Regions from separate parts of the Pseudarthrobacter sulfonivorans genome, predicted to be linked through region 1. Evidence: riboswitches for the same ligand, from Rfam matches in the RefSeq annotation. Region 1 holds a riboswitch; the other holds the start of a gene.
What was found. Region 1 has a riboswitch for cyclic di-AMP ahead of AU252_RS06855 (hypothetical protein). Riboswitches for the same ligand answer to the same signal wherever they lie in the genome.

Region 1 (7,509 bases):
TGCCCCCGTTCCTCCAGCGGCCGCTCATGATCCGCCACACCGCCGGGCCAGTCGGACTTGGCGTGCCGCATGATCACCAGGCGTTTGATGTGGTGGTCGCTCATCCCCCAAGCCTAGACCCGCAAGACCCACGGCGCCGCCCGTCACGCCCAGCACGCTTTTGGCGGGACAGAGAGTCCTGGCCCGCGGAATGCCGGGCCCGACCTCGGCAACGTAAGCCAAAAGCATGCTCCCCGTGACAAACCCGGGCCACACCGCCGTCGAATCAGCTGCGGAGGCCAACACCCGCTGGTCCCGAACGCACAAAAGCGGCATTTCGCGTAGTGCCGCATCGCCGACTGAGGAACGAAGGAGGTGTCTAAGGCACGGCGAAATGCCGCTTTGGTGCGTCGCTGAAGGACTAGATCGAGTATTCCGGAGCGGCCCAGACAATCACTTCGGGGTGCTCGTAGAAGCGGTAGCCCTGGCCGCGGACGGTACGGACGGTGTTGGCGAGGCGGCCCAGCTTGGAGCGGAGACGGCGGATGTGGACGTCGATGGTGCGCTCGTTGGGGACTTCCTCGGCGTTGCGCCACAGGCCCTCAAGCAGTTCATCGCGGCCAACCGTGCGGGTGCCGTTTTCCACCAGGTAGTTCAGGAGTTCGAATTCCTTGAAGGTCAGGTTCAGGGATTCGCCGTCCAGGTGGACTTCGCGGCGGGCGAGGTCGATCAGGACGCCGGACGGGCGCGGGTCCTGGGGCTGCTGCAGCCGGGCAGTCTCGGCGCGCTTCTGCGCGTTCACGGTGGGGTCACCAAAGGTGGAGCGGACGACGTCGAGCGCGGAACCGGGGGTGCCGGCCGGGGCCACGGCCACGGCCGCGTAGCTTTCAGCACCGGTCACGAGTGACTGCGCGTATGCGCGGATTTCCTGGGCAAGTTTGGCAATGGAGGTTCCGGCAGCCGCCGCGGTCTCCTCGTCGATGCCCATGTAGAGGACAAATCCGCGGGCCACGGTGTCATTGGCGACCGGGCGAACACTGCTGGGTCCCGCGATCACCGGAGTGGGCGCGGTCAGCGGCGCGGCTTCGGCAGGCTGGACGGCGCGGAGCTGGCCGTAGGAACTGGGGTTGTAGCCCTGGGGTGCGTAGCCGGGGGCAGGAAAGCTGGCTCCGGGGGCAGCCGGGGCGAACGCCGGTCGGGCACCGAACCCCTGGCGGAGGCCGGAAGCCTGGCCGGCCTTGCCTGCGTTACGGACGGAGATGTGGACGTATCCGGATGCAACTGACATGAATGCTTACCTCAATGTGAATGGCCGTCATCGCGGCTCGAATGCTGGTTGTCCCCGCAATGAAATCTGGGGATGGCGCCCTACGCTGGGCTGGGGGCGAATGCCTAAGAACTTCGTGGGGTCTGAAGATCAGGCGTGCATTCGACAACAGCGCATGTCGGCAGCAGCGGATGTGCTGGGCCAATATTCTGCGGCTGCAGGTGCTGTTGAGTTCTTGTTCACAATTGAAAGTGTGCAACGTAACAATGAAAACTTGCAAGTAACAATGGGTGCAACGTTCCGCATACTGAGACAAAATGCGGATTTGTGTTACAGATCACCATTCTGATTTGGCGGCAAAATAGGAGTTGTTGTCCGCCAAGGGTGCGTAAATGGCCCTCTCCGGCGAACAATGTTCGCCCTTTCGCCATACCAAGACCTTCAAATTCACCGGCCAATTACTTGCCAAGATTCCCTGCTGGGTTTTGCCGCCTGTCCAGCGGAGAAGGCGGCCGCCTGAGGATTATCGGCGTCCCGCCCGGCCGCCCAGATCGCCCATCCAGCTCGCTAGGCTGGGATTCACAGCGTGCGCACAGGAACCCCATAGCGCGGGCTAACCGAATGATCGGAGAGTTGTCCCATGGCCACTTCGCACTCCATGACCAACAACCTTCCCCAACTGACCCACCCGGACGGCTCCCCCATCCGCGCCCTGGTGGTTGACGACGAACCCAGCCTTTCCGAGCTCATGAGCATGGGGCTGCGCATGGCCGGCTGGTCTGTTGCCGTGGCTTCGGACGGCCCGGAGGCCGTCAAGCTTGCCAAGGAGTTCCGCCCGGACGTCCTGGTACTGGACGTGATGCTGCCAGGGTTCGACGGCGTTGAGCTGCTGGGCAGGATCCGCGCCTTCGCGCCCGAGGTACCTGCGCTTTTCCTGACTGCCAAGGACGCTGTCCAGGACAGGATCGTGGGCCTGGCGGCCGGCGGGGACGACTACGTGACCAAGCCGTTCAGCATGGAAGAGGTCCTGCTGCGGCTGCACCGCCTGGTCCAGCGCTCCGGCGTTGCCGCGATGGACACTGCCGAACTTGTGGTGGGCGATCTTATCCTCAACATCGACACCCGCGAAGTGACCCGTGCGGGCGACGCCCTCCAGCTCACCGCCACCCAGTTCGAGCTGCTCCGGTACCTCATGGAGAACCCCAAACGCGTCATCAGCAAAGCCCAGATCCTGGACCGCGTCTGGAACTATGACTTCGGCGGCCAGGCCAACATTGTGGAGCTCTACATCTCCTACCTGCGCAAGAAAGTGGATGCAGTGCACCCGCCCATGATCCATACCGTGCGGGGCGCCGGCTACGTCATCAAGCCGGCTGAGTAGCAGCTCCATGTCCTCGCCGCGAGCAACCCCAGCACCAGCCCGGAGCTGGCTGAAACCGGACACCTGGCATCTGCGCACGCGCCTGATCCTGTTGGCCATGGCCCTGCTGGTGGCCATCTGCGGCGCCGTGGGGCTGTTCAGTTACGCGTCCATGGATTCCTTTCTCACCGGGCAACTGGATCAACAGCTGAGCCAGGCCGCCAAACGCTCGAACGATCCGGGCCGCCCGCCCCTGGGCGGATTCAACGGCAGGCCGGACCCGCTTGACTCCCGCGGGCAGAGTGTCGGAACGCTGAATGCGCGGATCCTGGACGGCCAGATCCCCAGTGGCGGTTTCCTGGACTCGGACACCACGCGCCTGGCCCTCGACGCCGAGGACAAGCAGACCCTGCTGGCGCTGACGCAGTACGGCCTTCCCGTGAACCGCTCGCTGTCCAACGGGGATTACCGGATTGTGGCCGTGCAAACCGGCTACGGCGATGTCCTTGTCACGGGCCTTCCGCTCGCCGCGAAGGAGAGCACGCTGGCATCGCTTGTGTGGACCTTTGTGTTTGTCTCCTTGGGCGGCCTGGCGCTGATCGGACTGGCGGGAACCGTGCTGATCCGGCGCACCATGAAGCCTCTGGAGCAGCTTTCCGAGGTTGCAACCCGGGTGGCCCGGCTCCCTCTGGACGCGGGCGAGGTGGCACTCGCGGTGCGCGTCCCGCCGTCGAACTCCAATCCCGGAACCGAAGTGGGCAGCGTAGGGCACGCCCTCAATCTGATGCTGGACAACGTCGCCAACGCACTCGAGGCGCGGCAGCGGAGCGAGACCAAGGTGCGGCAGTTTGTTGCCGACGCTTCCCATGAGCTGCGCACCCCGCTGACCGCCATCCGCGGGTACACGGAGCTGATGCGGATGACCGAGGACTTCACGCCGGACGGCCGGAAATCCCTGGCCCGGGTCCAAAGCCAGTCCGAACGCATGACCACCCTGGTGGAGGATCTGCTCCTGCTTGCCCGGCTCGATGAGGGCCAGCCCCTGAAGCTCAGCGAAGTAGACCTCACACAACTCGTGATCGAAACCGTCAGTGACGAGAAGGTCATCGCCCCGGACCACCACTGGCGCCTTGAACTGCCTGACGAGCCGCTCGCCGTCACGGGTGATGGGTCCCAACTGCGTCAGGTGCTTGTCAACCTGCTCTCCAATGCGCGCAAGCACACGCCACCGGGGACCACGGTGGTCACCGCTGTCACGAAGTCTGCCAATGGCGGCGCAGCGGTGACGGTAACGGACGACGGCGGGGGCATCCCTGCGGAATTCGTTGACCACGTTTTCTCCCGGTTTGCCCGCGCAGACGCGGCGCGCAAGGGTACGGCGCCGGCCTCGGGCGCCGGGGCGTCCGAAGGCACTAGCGGCTTGGGCCTGTCCATTGTCCAGTCGATCATGGAGGCCCACGGCGGGAGCGTGGAAGTGACATCGCGGGCCGGACGGACGGAGTTCGCGTTACTCTTCCCTGCCGGCGCGCTGGCGCGACCCACTGACACCCGAGCCCAGCAAGGCGACACACCGTCGTCGTGATTCCTGTTACCAAAATGTGACTTAAGCTTCCAGCTCCTGTAGCGTCGATGAGGTGTGGTTCCCGTTTGGGCCGCATATCCGGATGACGCCAAGCTCTGCCGCTTCCCGGATTCCGTTTTCAGAGGCAGAGGCGGGGGACCCACCGTCCCGGGCACCAAGTGCCCTTTGGGGTTAAGCCAACACGTGATTGTGCCGTGTGGCCGGATGCCCTCATCCGAACCCGACAGCTAACTCCGCAGGTGTGAGAGGCGATCCATCATGTCTGAATTCAAGGTAGAACCGCGCCCGCAGGGCGACAACAAGTCCGATAGCCACCGCAAGCAGACCCGCTTCGGCGCAGCTATGTCCCCACTTTCCAAGGCCGCCCGGATTCCCTCCGTGGGCAAGCGCGTCGCGGTGTTCGCCACCGCGTGCGCCCTGTTGGTCGGTGTAAGCGCCGCAGCACACGCTTCCGAGTCGGCCTCGCTTGCGGCCAGCGCCAACCAGGCCGCCGAAGAAGAGAACGCCCAGTCGAAGCTCAGCTTCGAAGCGGCTGAGATCCAGGCCCCGGCCACTCCGGAAGCGGCTCCGGCTGAAATCAACGTCGCGCCCCAGGCCGCCGATCCGGCACCTGCCCCGGCACCGGAACCCGCTGCCGCTCCTGCTCCGGCCCCCGAGCCTGCCCCTGTTGTGGCCGTCAACGATCCCGCAGGAGCCCAGGCGTACGCGGCGGGGCAGCTGGCAACCTACGGCTGGTCCGCTGACCAGATGCAGTGCCTGCAGACGCTGTGGACCAAGGAATCCGACTGGACCACCACGGCCACCAACGCCAGCAGCGGCGCGTACGGCATCGTCCAGTCATTGCCCGCTGAGAAGATGGCGAGCGCCGGCGCGGACTACGTCACCAACTACCGCACGCAGATCAACTGGGGCCTGAACTACATCCAGGAGCGCTACCAGTCACCGTGCGGCGCGCTGAACTTCCACTTGTCGCACAACTGGTACTAGGCCGACTGAGCGGCGCCGGCGGCTGGCGTCGCTGAGCTGCGCCGGCGGATCACGAAAGCGATCCGCCGGCGTCAAAGCCGGAAAGAAATGAGCTGCCGTCCCGCGGCGTCCGTTTCCACGGAGGCGGTCACGGCACGGTAATCCGCGATATGCAGCACGCCTGCCGGCAGCTCGCCCGCATTGGGACCCACGGCCACCGTCCGGATACCGGCGGCAACGCCTGCCGCGATTCCGGCGGGCGCATCCTCGAACACCACGGCGTCCTCCGGATTGACGCCCAGCAGACCGGCGGCCATCAGATAGCCTTCCGGGTGCGGCTTGCCCCGTGTGACCAGGTCCGCCGTCACGGCCGTGGCCGGCATGTCCAGCCCGGCAGCGTCCATGCGGATGTCCGCCAGGGTCCTGTCCGCTGAAGTCACCAGCGCCACTGCCTGGGCCGGGAGGCTGCGAAGCAGGTCGGCAGCCCCCGGCAACGCGATGATACCGGCTGTCCGCACCCGTTCCATGGCGCCCAGTTCCGCAGTGAGCGCTACGACGTCGGCTCCCTCCGGCGCGAACCGGCGTACGGTATCGGCAGCCTGGACGCCGTGCGAAGTGCGCAGGATTTCGGCGATGTCCAGGCCGTACCGGGCCGCGAATTCTCCCCAGACCTCCTCCACTACTGCCGTGGAGTCCACCAGTGTGCCGTCCATATCGAAAAGAACGGCCCGGCAGGTCAGTGTTCGTGTGGCGGCAGGTGCTCGTGTGGCGGCAGGTGTGGGGATGTTCATGCTGCCTATTTTGCCTTAGCCGTCGCGACCCCAGGCGCCGCGCCCTTAGGCGTCACGGCCCGGGATGTACTGCACCGCCCACTTGTTTCCGTCGGGATCCGCGAAATAGACGAAGTGCCCCCAGGCCTGGATGTCTATGTCGCTGACCTCCACACCGTTGCCCTTGAGGTGGTCGTGGGCAGCCTGGATGTCGCTGACCACCATCTGCAGGCTTGGGGCCGTACCCGGAGGGGCGTCATTGAGGCCCTCGCCAATACAGATGGAGCAGGCGGATCCCGGCGGGGTCAGCTGGACGAAGCGGATGCCATCCATGGGCCGCTCGTCGAAATCCGGGTTGAATCCAACTTTGTTGACGTAGAAATCCTTGGCGCGGTCAACGTCGGATACGGGCACAAAAACGAGTTCAAGTTTCCAGTCCATGCGCCACAGGCTAACGGCGGCGGCAGGAAAGCGGAAGACTTGAATCCTTGAGCAGCCCCGTCCTAGCCGGCGATGCCGTACAGGCGGTCTCCGGCGTCGCCCAGCCCGGGAACGATGTAGGACTTCTCGTCGAGCCGTTCGTCAATGGAGGCCAGCACGATGGTGACGTTGGCCTCGGCCAGTTCCTCTTCGAGCTTGGCCAGGCCTTCCGGCGCGGCCAGGAGGCAAATGCACGTGACGTCGGAGGCTCCGCGCTTGAACAGGAACTTGATGGCTTCGCGCAGGGTTCCGCCGGTGGCAAGCATCGGATCCAGCACAAAGATCTGCCGGTCCGTCAGGTTCTCCGGGAGCCGCTCCGCGTAGGTGATGATGTCCAGGGTTTCCTCATCGCGGGCCATGCCCAGGAAGCCCACCTCAGCGGTGGGGACCAGCTTGGTCATGCCCTCGAGCATGCCGAGCCCGGCGCGCAGGATGGGAACCACCAGAGGCGTGGGCTTGGTGAAAGCGGTGCCCACTGTGGTGCTGACCGGCGTCTCGATGGTGACCGGCTGGGTGCGGACCTCACGGGTGGCTTCGTAGGCCAGTAGGGTCACCAGCTCTTCCGTCAGCTGCCGGAAGACCGGTGACGGAGTGTTCTTGTCCCGCAGGACGGTGAGCTTATGGGCGACCAGCGGGTGGTCCACAACGAGAGTGCGCATGCGTCAAAACTATCACCCGCGCGGGCAGCGTCCGGCCGGGAATCAGCTCGACGGATCGTCCCGCAGGGCGGGGTGTTCGAACGTGGGGGCCGGGCCCGCGTGCTCCCGTTTCCGCAGCACGTGGAACAGCCGGTGCGCCAGGATCACCATTCCCACCCAGGCAAGGCCAAGGAACCAGCCGGCCATCACATCCGTCAGCCAGTGGTGGCCCAGGAACACCCTGCTCAGGCCCATCGCGATGAAGAAGATCACCCCGGCGGTGATGGCCGTGATGCGCGCCCACAGCATCTCGAACTGAAGGCACATCACGTACACCAGGACACCGATCACCACCGTCGTGTTCAGGGTGTGGCCGCTGGGGAAGGACGGCGAAGTCTCGTACGGCGGGACCGCTTCGGAATGGTCCGGGCGGGTGCGGCCCACCAGCCGCTTGCCCACCGTCGTTG
Region 2 (7,509 bases), 2.1 Mb from region 1:
TGGCAGCCAAGGAGTGATCCATGCCACCAGTCTGACAGGTGCCCGGTGGCCCGGACGCGCGGCCGCCCGCGGCGGGTCAGCCGGCCTGTCCCGCGTGTCCGCGTTCGACGGCGAAATCACCGCCCGGGTACATAACGGTTTCGTGTCCGTCGTCGAACCTGACCAGGTAGGGCGGATGACCTTCCTGACCACGGACTTCCACGATCACGCCGTGCCGGTCCGAAGATCCAACGGTCCTCCCCCGGACGATAATCCTGTCGCCCTGCGCTGCCTCCATGGCAATCACCTCCAAGCCCCAGAGTACGACTGACGGGGACCGGGGAACAGGGGTCAGTCGCGTTCCGCGCCGCGGTTCCCGGAAATGCGCTGCAGGTCAGGTCCCTGAGACGCGATGAGCCGGGCAGCGTGGCGCAGCGCATCGTCGGGGTCCTGGTGCCAGCGGGTGATGACGACGTCGGCGCGCTGGCGGCCGCTTTCGCCCAGTCCCTGCAGCAACGGAACCACAACGTCGGCAATCAGGGGGTCCACCAGCTCACCGGTCTGCGCGGTTCTGATGAAGCCCTCCAGCCGGGTCAGGTCAGAGTGGCGAAGGAGGGCAACCTTGGACTGCAGCAGCACCACGGCGGCGAGCCGCCTCTCATAGACCGGCCGCCTGCCGGCACCGGGCCGGCCCCAGAGGAGAGATGCCAAAGCGGTCACTTCATCGTGGCCAAGATCCTTGAACTTCCTGCCGGCGTCGCGGACGGTGCCGCGTACGGCTCCCACCGACGATCCGTAGGAGCCTAGGACACCGCCAACCCGGGCCTCCACGTCCTCCGCCCGGTACCAGGCGCCCTCATTCTGCAGGGTGGCATCGAGAAGCCGGCAGCCTCCTGCACACGCCCGTTCACAGCACCCTCCCGCTCACGGCACTTGAAGTCACGGCACTGGAGTTCACGACACCTGGGTTCATGGCGCCGCTACCGTCCCTGCCGGCCGGCCGCGGCGTGGAGGATGCAGAACGGCGTCGACGGGCGGGCTTCGAGCCGTCCCTCCGCGATGGGGTCCCCGCACACGGCGCATGTGCCGTAGGTGCCCGCCGCAATCCGCGCCAGGGCCGCGTCCACCTGGTCAAGTCCCGCAATGCTCTGTTTCAGGAGCGCCGAGGCCTGCGATAGCTCGAACGCAATGGTGGAACCCTCGGGGTCGTGTTCGTCATCCACGTTGGAATCCTGGCGTGCGGCGTTCGCCGAGGAGATGTCCGCACGGAGCGCGGGGAGCAGCTCGAGTTTCCGGGCGCGCTCTTCTTCCAGCAGGACCCGGAACCGTTCAAAATCGGGCATGGGAAAAGCCTAGTGGTTTGGGTCTCGACAAGCGCCGCCGGCGGGAGGATGCTGGCAAGCGTAAGCGCCTCAGATGCGGTCTGGCAGCCAGGGACAGAAAGCTGCCGGACACAAAACCAACAGAGAAAGTCTGTGTGTCATGCCTACAAACATCGTCACAGAACTGGCAGTCAAGTCCCACAACACACCGGATGAGAAGCGCCGGCCGGAGAAAACCGAAGTGGATGTCGTCAACCTGGGCGACTACACGGTCGGCCGGTTGACGTTCAGTCCCGGCTGGCGCTGGTCGGACTGCATCAAGCCGGTGGTCCAGACCGAGTCCTGCCAGAACAACCACGTCGGATACTGCGTTTCCGGTGCCCTCAACGTCGAGACCACCGGTGGCAACCGGATCAGCATCAGCGCCGGCGATTCGTACACCATTCCACCCGGGCATGACGCCTGGGTGGACGGCGACGAAGCCTTCGTCGGCATTGAATTCTTCAGCGCCGCGGAATTCGCCAAGCCCCCGGGAACGTGACCCGGCTGCCCTCCCCCGGCAGGTCAGTACCAGTTGTTGGCCACGGAATGGTTCCACGCGCTGCACGGTGACCCGTAGCGGTCAGCGATATACGACAGGCCCCAATTGACCTGGGTCCGGTAGCTCGTGAGCCAGTCGCTGCCAGCGCTGGCATACTTGCTGGCCGGCAGCGACTGGGCGATGCCGTAGGCGCCCGAGTACGGGTTGGTGGCGGTGGTCAGCCAGTTCGACTCCTTGGTCCACAGCGACGCCAGGCACGGAAACTGGTCCTGGCCCCAGCCGTAGGCGCCGAACTGCCCGGCTGCGTAGTTCTTGGCGCCCGCGGGGTCGTTGACAGCGCCGCCCGGAACGGAAGGCACGACGACGACGGGCGGCGGGACCGGCGTCGGGCTCGGGACTGGAGGCGGGGCGGGCACTCCCGGTACAGCAGGTGGGGCCGGAGCCGGTTTCTGTGCAGCGGCGAGGGCCGCCGCCTTGGCTGCCGCCTCCGCCTGTTGGCGTGCCTGTTCCTGCGCCGCGGCCCGCTTGGCGGCCTGCGCCGTTTCGTATGCGGCCAAGGCCACCTGGCCCTGCCGGAACTCCCCCTCCACCGCAGCGGTGGTGCCCTTGAGGGAGGCCAGCTGCGCGGTCAGTTCCTGGCCGTGCTCCTGCTGCTCCGCGATCTGCCGGGACATGGCCTGCCGGGCGGACTGGGCGGCATTGAGCTTGGTTCTGGCTTCGCCGGACAGGCGCTCGCGCTCGGCCCTGGCTGTCTGCTCCTGATCGGCCAGGGCGCGGGAAATGCGTTCGGCGGCTGCGGATTTGTTCACCAGGGCGGCAGTCTTATCGCTGACGATCTGGACGATATTCAGGCCTTGGATGCTGTTGTTCTGCACGGCGTCGAGGGCAACGAAGAAGCCCACGTTGGTGCCACCGGTCTTGTACGACTGGGCGGCAAGAGCCCCGATTTCCTTCTTGTACTGTCCTAGTTCGGCCGCGGCGCGTGCGGTCTGCGCGGTCAGTGCGTCCACAGTGGAAGTGGCGGACTGAAGCGCCGCTTCGGCCACGGCGTACTCCGCGGCGGACGTTACGGCCGCATTGCCCAGCGCCTCCGCTTCGGTCTGGAGTCCGCCCAGCAGCCCGTTGATCCTGGTGACCTCTGCCGCTTTGCCGGCCTCGCTTTGCTTGGCGTTCTCCACGTCCTGCCACGAGGGATAGCCGCCCGGCGGCGCGTCATCGGCGGCATGTGAGGGAAGCAGCGCAGCCGACCCCGCCAGGGCGACCGCCAGCAGGCCGGCGAGGGCGGGCAGCCGCATTTTTTGAACAATCCGGGACATAGTTGGTGAGCTTACCGGGCATATACGGATTACGGGGCCTGACCTGCAACATCGTTACCGATGAGGAGGGAATCCACGCTGAAACACGGGTGGATTTCACACCTACATTCCGTTACCGGAATGTGACATTGCCGATAATTGGAAGTTATGGTCGAACGGTGGCCCGGCTCAAGCCGGACCATTCCCGCCAGTATGCCGAGCCCTGCCGCTGACCGGGATCCAGTCGCTTTCCAGCTGGCAGGGACGGGGGAACCACGTTTCCACGGCTTCTTGCGAAGCCTTGGGGTTAAGTCGGTATCGCTCCGTTCCGTGCGGCGCCGCTACCGGCCGGGTATCTCCGACCCGAACCCGACAGCTCACCCCGCAGGCATGGGAGAGGCGATCAACCGTGTCCAAGAATTTCACTTCCGCACGCCACCGTGCTGTTTCTAACCGCTCAACCGTGCTTGTAGGCCTGTCTTCGACGGCCAAAGCGCGCGCCCTGACGTTCGGCCGGCCGGCCCTTGTGGCCGTTGCTGCATCCGGCCTGCTGTTCAGCGTCGGCGCCCCGGCACAGGCCGGAGTCCACGGCCCGGACAACTTCGGGAGTGTCAACGTTCAGGGCCAGGCCAGCGCACCCGCCCCGGCCGCAGTTGCCCCGGCTCCCGCCGCAGCCAACGTCCACACTGTCGTTGCAGGCGACACACTGGGCGCAATCTCCACCCAGTACGGCGTCGCACTCAACGACGTGCTGGCTGTCAACGGTCTGTCGCTGACCACCATCATCTACCCCGGCGATCAGATCCAGATCCCCGGTGCTGGCTACACCGCACCGGCACCGGCACCGGCACCCGCGGCACCCGCCGCGGCAGCACCAGCGGCTCCGGCGAACACCGGCATCCGCCTGGCCTCCACCGCCGCACCGGCGGCCCAGGCTCCGGCAGGTTCACTCGGCGCGCCCATCCTGGCCTCCGCCTATTCGCAGCTCGGAGTGCAGCAGGACTGCACCGCGATGGTGGAGAAGGCACTGCGCTCCGTTGGCAAGAGCGTCGGAGACCTCGCACCCGGCCAGTTCTACCAGTACGGCACCGTGGTGGGCACTCCGGCCGCCGGTGACTTGGTCATCACGGCCGGCCACGTCGGCGTCTACGCCGGCAACGGCCAGGTAGTCAGTGGCGGGGTGGACGGTTACAAAACCGAAGTGCACTCCATCAGCTGGCTCGCCGGAGCGTCCTTCGTCCGCGTAGCGTGATCCGACCATGCTCGACGGCGGCGGGCGGCACCCGGCCGCGCGCCGCCGTCGTCCATCCCTGGTGTTCGCTCAGGTCCCGCAGAAGGTCCGGTAGCTCCCGAAGTCTTCAGGGGCGGGGCCGGCGTAGCGTTCCAGCCCGGGGCGCTGCGTGTACGGATCGGCCAGGACGTCCACCAACCGGTTGAATGGGTCCAGGTCGCCCGCAATAGCAGCATCCAGAGCCTCTTCAACCAGGTGGTTCCTGGGGATGTAGACGGGGTTGACCCGGTCCATCAGGTCCGCGTCCGGCGCCAGGGCCAGCCACCGTGCGGCCCAGGCGTCGAAGGCGCCCGGGTCCGCAAACATGGACCGCGCAGTTTCCGGGGTGCCGCGGGCCGCCGAGCCGAGGCGCCGGAAGAAGGAGGTGTAATCCACCTGGCCTTCCTGGAGCAGCGCCAGCACGCCGTCCACCAGGGGCGACGCGACGTCGTCGTGCGTGTCCGGGAGCAGCCCAAGCTTGGACTTCATGCCGGCTGACCAGGCAGCGCTGTACAGCGTGCGGAAGGCGCCGAGGGATTCCACGGCGAGCGCCACGGCCTGGTCCTGGTCTTCATGGAGCAGGGGCAGGAGTGCTTCGGCGAGCCGGGTGAGGTTCCACTCGGCAATGACCGGCTGGTTGGCGTAGGCGTAGCGTCCGTCCGCGTCGATGGAGCTGTAGACCGCGCCGCGGTTGAAGGCGTCCATAAACGCGCAGGGACCGTAGTCGATGGTCTCGCCGGAGATGGCCATGTTGTCGGTGTTCATCACGCCATGGACGAAGCCCACCAGCATCCATTGCGCCACCAGGGACGCCTGCGCGGCTATGACCGCCTCGAAGAACGCGAGATAGGGCTTGCCGGCGAGCGCCGCGTCCGGGTAATGGCGGCTGATGGCATGATCGGCCAGACGGCGCAGAAGGTCCGTCTCGCCGTTGACGCGGGCCAACTGGAAGCTGCCGACGCGCAGGTGGCTGCTCGCCACCCGGGTGAGCACGGCACCGGGCAGCATGGTTTCGCGGCGGACGGGTCGGCCCGTGGCCACCACGGCGAGGGACCTCGTGGTGGGGATGCCCATGGCATGCATGGCTTCGCTGACGATGTACTCGCGCAGCATGGGACCGACGGCGGCGAGACCGTCACCTGCGCGGGCGAACGGTGTCCGGCCGGAGCCCTTGAGGTGGATGTCCCGAAGCTGCCCGTGGATGTCCGTGACCTCACCCAGCAGGAGGGCCCGCCCGTCGCCGAGCAGCGGTGAGTAGCCGCCGAACTGGTGGCCGGCATAGGCCTGGGCCACCGGTGTGGCACCTTCAGGAATCTGGTTGCCGATGAGCAGCCGCGTCCCCTCGGGCGTCCGCAGCGAGGACGGGTCCAAGCCCAGCTCGGTGGCCAACGGCTCGTTCAGGACCAGCAGCTGCGGGTCAGGTGCTTCTTCCGCCTGCCAGGGAACCGCCAGCTCCTCGAGTTCCCGGGCGAATTGCCCGCCGAAGGTGAGCGTTAATGGGATTGCGGTGCTCATGTTTCAAGACTACCCGCGGCCGCGGGTGAGTGCCCCGCCCTCCCAGCTAAGTAGCGCTATCTGTCGTTCTGGAGGATCAAAACGTCAGATGGCGCTACTCAGATCCGACGTACTGGCGTCACCCCTCAGACGTGCTGTCCGAACCAGGCGAGGGTGTCGTTCCAGGCAGCCGTGGCCTGGGTTTCGTTGTAGCGCTCGCCGGTGTCGTTGTGGAAGGCATGGTCCACGCCGGGGTAAACGGTGAGCTGGTGCGTCACCGTGGTGGCGTCCAGGGCATCGCGGAGGCCCGGCATCGCGCCGGTGATCCGCGCGTCGCGTTCGGCATATACCCCGAACACCGCGGCCTTGATGGCCGGCACCTTGTTCAGGTCCGGCGCCGGACCATAGAACGCCGCAGTGGCCTTCAGCCCGGCCAGCTCGGTTGCCGCCTGCCAGGTAATGCCGCCGCCGAAACAGTACCCGTTCATGGCGATGCGTCCGGAGTCCACGAAGTCCTGGCCCTGAAGGTAGTCAAAGGCCGCGGCGAAGTCAGCAACATGGCGTGGGGCCCCGGCGCTGGTCAGTGCACCGGAGACGGCGTCGGAATCAAGGCTGGCGGTGCCGCCTTCCCTGCTCAGCAGGTCAAGGGCCAACGCCGCATACCCGGCCTTGGCAAAGCGCCGGGCAACGTCCTGGATGTGCGGGGTCAGTCCGCGGTTCTCGTGGCAGACCAGCACCGCCGGGCCGGCTGCACCGGATTCGGGCCGGGCGAGGTAACCACTGATATCGGTTCCGTCTGCAGGGAACAGCACGGTCGCCGTCGTAAGCCCCGCGGCGCCCTCCGGGACGGAGAGCGGACTCTTGGCCCCCGGCACTGCCCCGGCAGCCGCGGTGCCGGTGCCGGCCGTCGACGATGACGGGGTGGGCGTGGGCATGGGGTCGGTGCTGCGTGGGACTTCCTCGGGTGTGCATCCCACGAGCAGCATCGCGCCAGACGCCGCCGCCATGCTTCCCATGATGAATGCGACCCGGCGGGTGAAAGTGCGGTGGGTCATTGCGCCGGCACGGTAGTCGTCGAAGAATTCCTCGATCAGGTACCGCTCAAACTTTCCAAGCTGGACCATGGCTGGCCTCCTCGAGTGAGGCTCATATCCTTCTCCGATAATGGCGGTCCTGCAAGGGGTCCCATGCGCCCGGTCAGAACTGCTCGGCCGGGATGGAAAACCCTAGGTCCAGAAGTCCGCGGCCTGCCTGCTCCAGAATCGGATCCATGGTCAGCGAGGCGTGGTTGAGCAGTACGTTGACATCGCGCTGGATCCGCTGGAGCGGGTGCGTCAGCCGGTGCACACTCCCGCCGGATCCCGTCAGGATGAGGCGGACAGCCTCGGCCGACGCCGCGCCGCTGAGACCCAGCGAAAGCCGGTACCGCGCCCGCTCCTCATCGGTGAAAGCGACAGGCCGCCGGCCGTAGGAATCGGCCACCACTCGGACGGCTTCCTGCCAGTGCAGCCGCGCAGTCGCCACCTCCCCGTAGGCCTGGGAGAACCGGGCCTGCGCGAGCGGCGAATCCGCCTGCCGCGCCTGCGTCGTCTGCTTGACCTTGCGCAC

Region 2: it holds a riboswitch for cyclic di-AMP, as region 1 does, so the genes downstream of both, AU252_RS20640 (C40 family peptidase) here and AU252_RS06855 (hypothetical protein) in region 1, are expected to answer to the same signal.

Annotation. Positions count from the first base shown of each region.
Region 1 covers NZ_CP013747.1:1,564,462-1,571,970, forward strand. Annotated here, with positions in the region: gene AU252_RS06835 (SixA phosphatase family protein) at 1-104, opposite strand, end outside; gene AU252_RS06840 (winged helix-turn-helix domain-containing protein) at 401-1,267, opposite strand; gene AU252_RS23805 (hypothetical protein) at 1,266-1,595, shown strand; gene AU252_RS06845 (response regulator transcription factor) at 1,887-2,627, shown strand; gene AU252_RS06850 (sensor histidine kinase) at 2,635-4,188, shown strand; cyclic di-AMP (ydaO/yuaA leader) riboswitch at 4,289-4,441, shown strand; gene AU252_RS06855 (hypothetical protein) at 4,447-5,175, shown strand; gene AU252_RS06860 (HAD-IA family hydrolase) at 5,247-5,945, opposite strand; gene AU252_RS06865 (VOC family protein) at 5,991-6,365, opposite strand; gene upp (uracil phosphoribosyltransferase) at 6,428-7,063, opposite strand; gene AU252_RS06875 (phosphatase PAP2 family protein) at 7,106-7,509, opposite strand, start outside.
Region 2 covers NZ_CP013747.1:4,536,568-4,544,076, reverse strand. Annotated here, with positions in the region: gene AU252_RS20670 (NUDIX domain-containing protein) at 1-22, opposite strand, end outside; gene AU252_RS20665 (DUF1918 domain-containing protein) at 77-277, opposite strand; gene AU252_RS20660 (DNA alkylation repair protein) at 331-765, opposite strand; gene AU252_RS20655 (TraR/DksA family transcriptional regulator) at 960-1,322, opposite strand; gene AU252_RS20650 (cupin domain-containing protein) at 1,462-1,842, shown strand; gene AU252_RS20645 (hypothetical protein) at 1,866-3,158, opposite strand; cyclic di-AMP (ydaO/yuaA leader) riboswitch at 3,373-3,543, shown strand; gene AU252_RS20640 (C40 family peptidase) at 3,547-4,389, shown strand; gene AU252_RS20635 (protein adenylyltransferase SelO) at 4,459-5,922, opposite strand; gene AU252_RS20630 (dienelactone hydrolase family protein) at 6,048-7,025, opposite strand; gene ribA (GTP cyclohydrolase II RibA) at 7,099-7,509, opposite strand, start outside.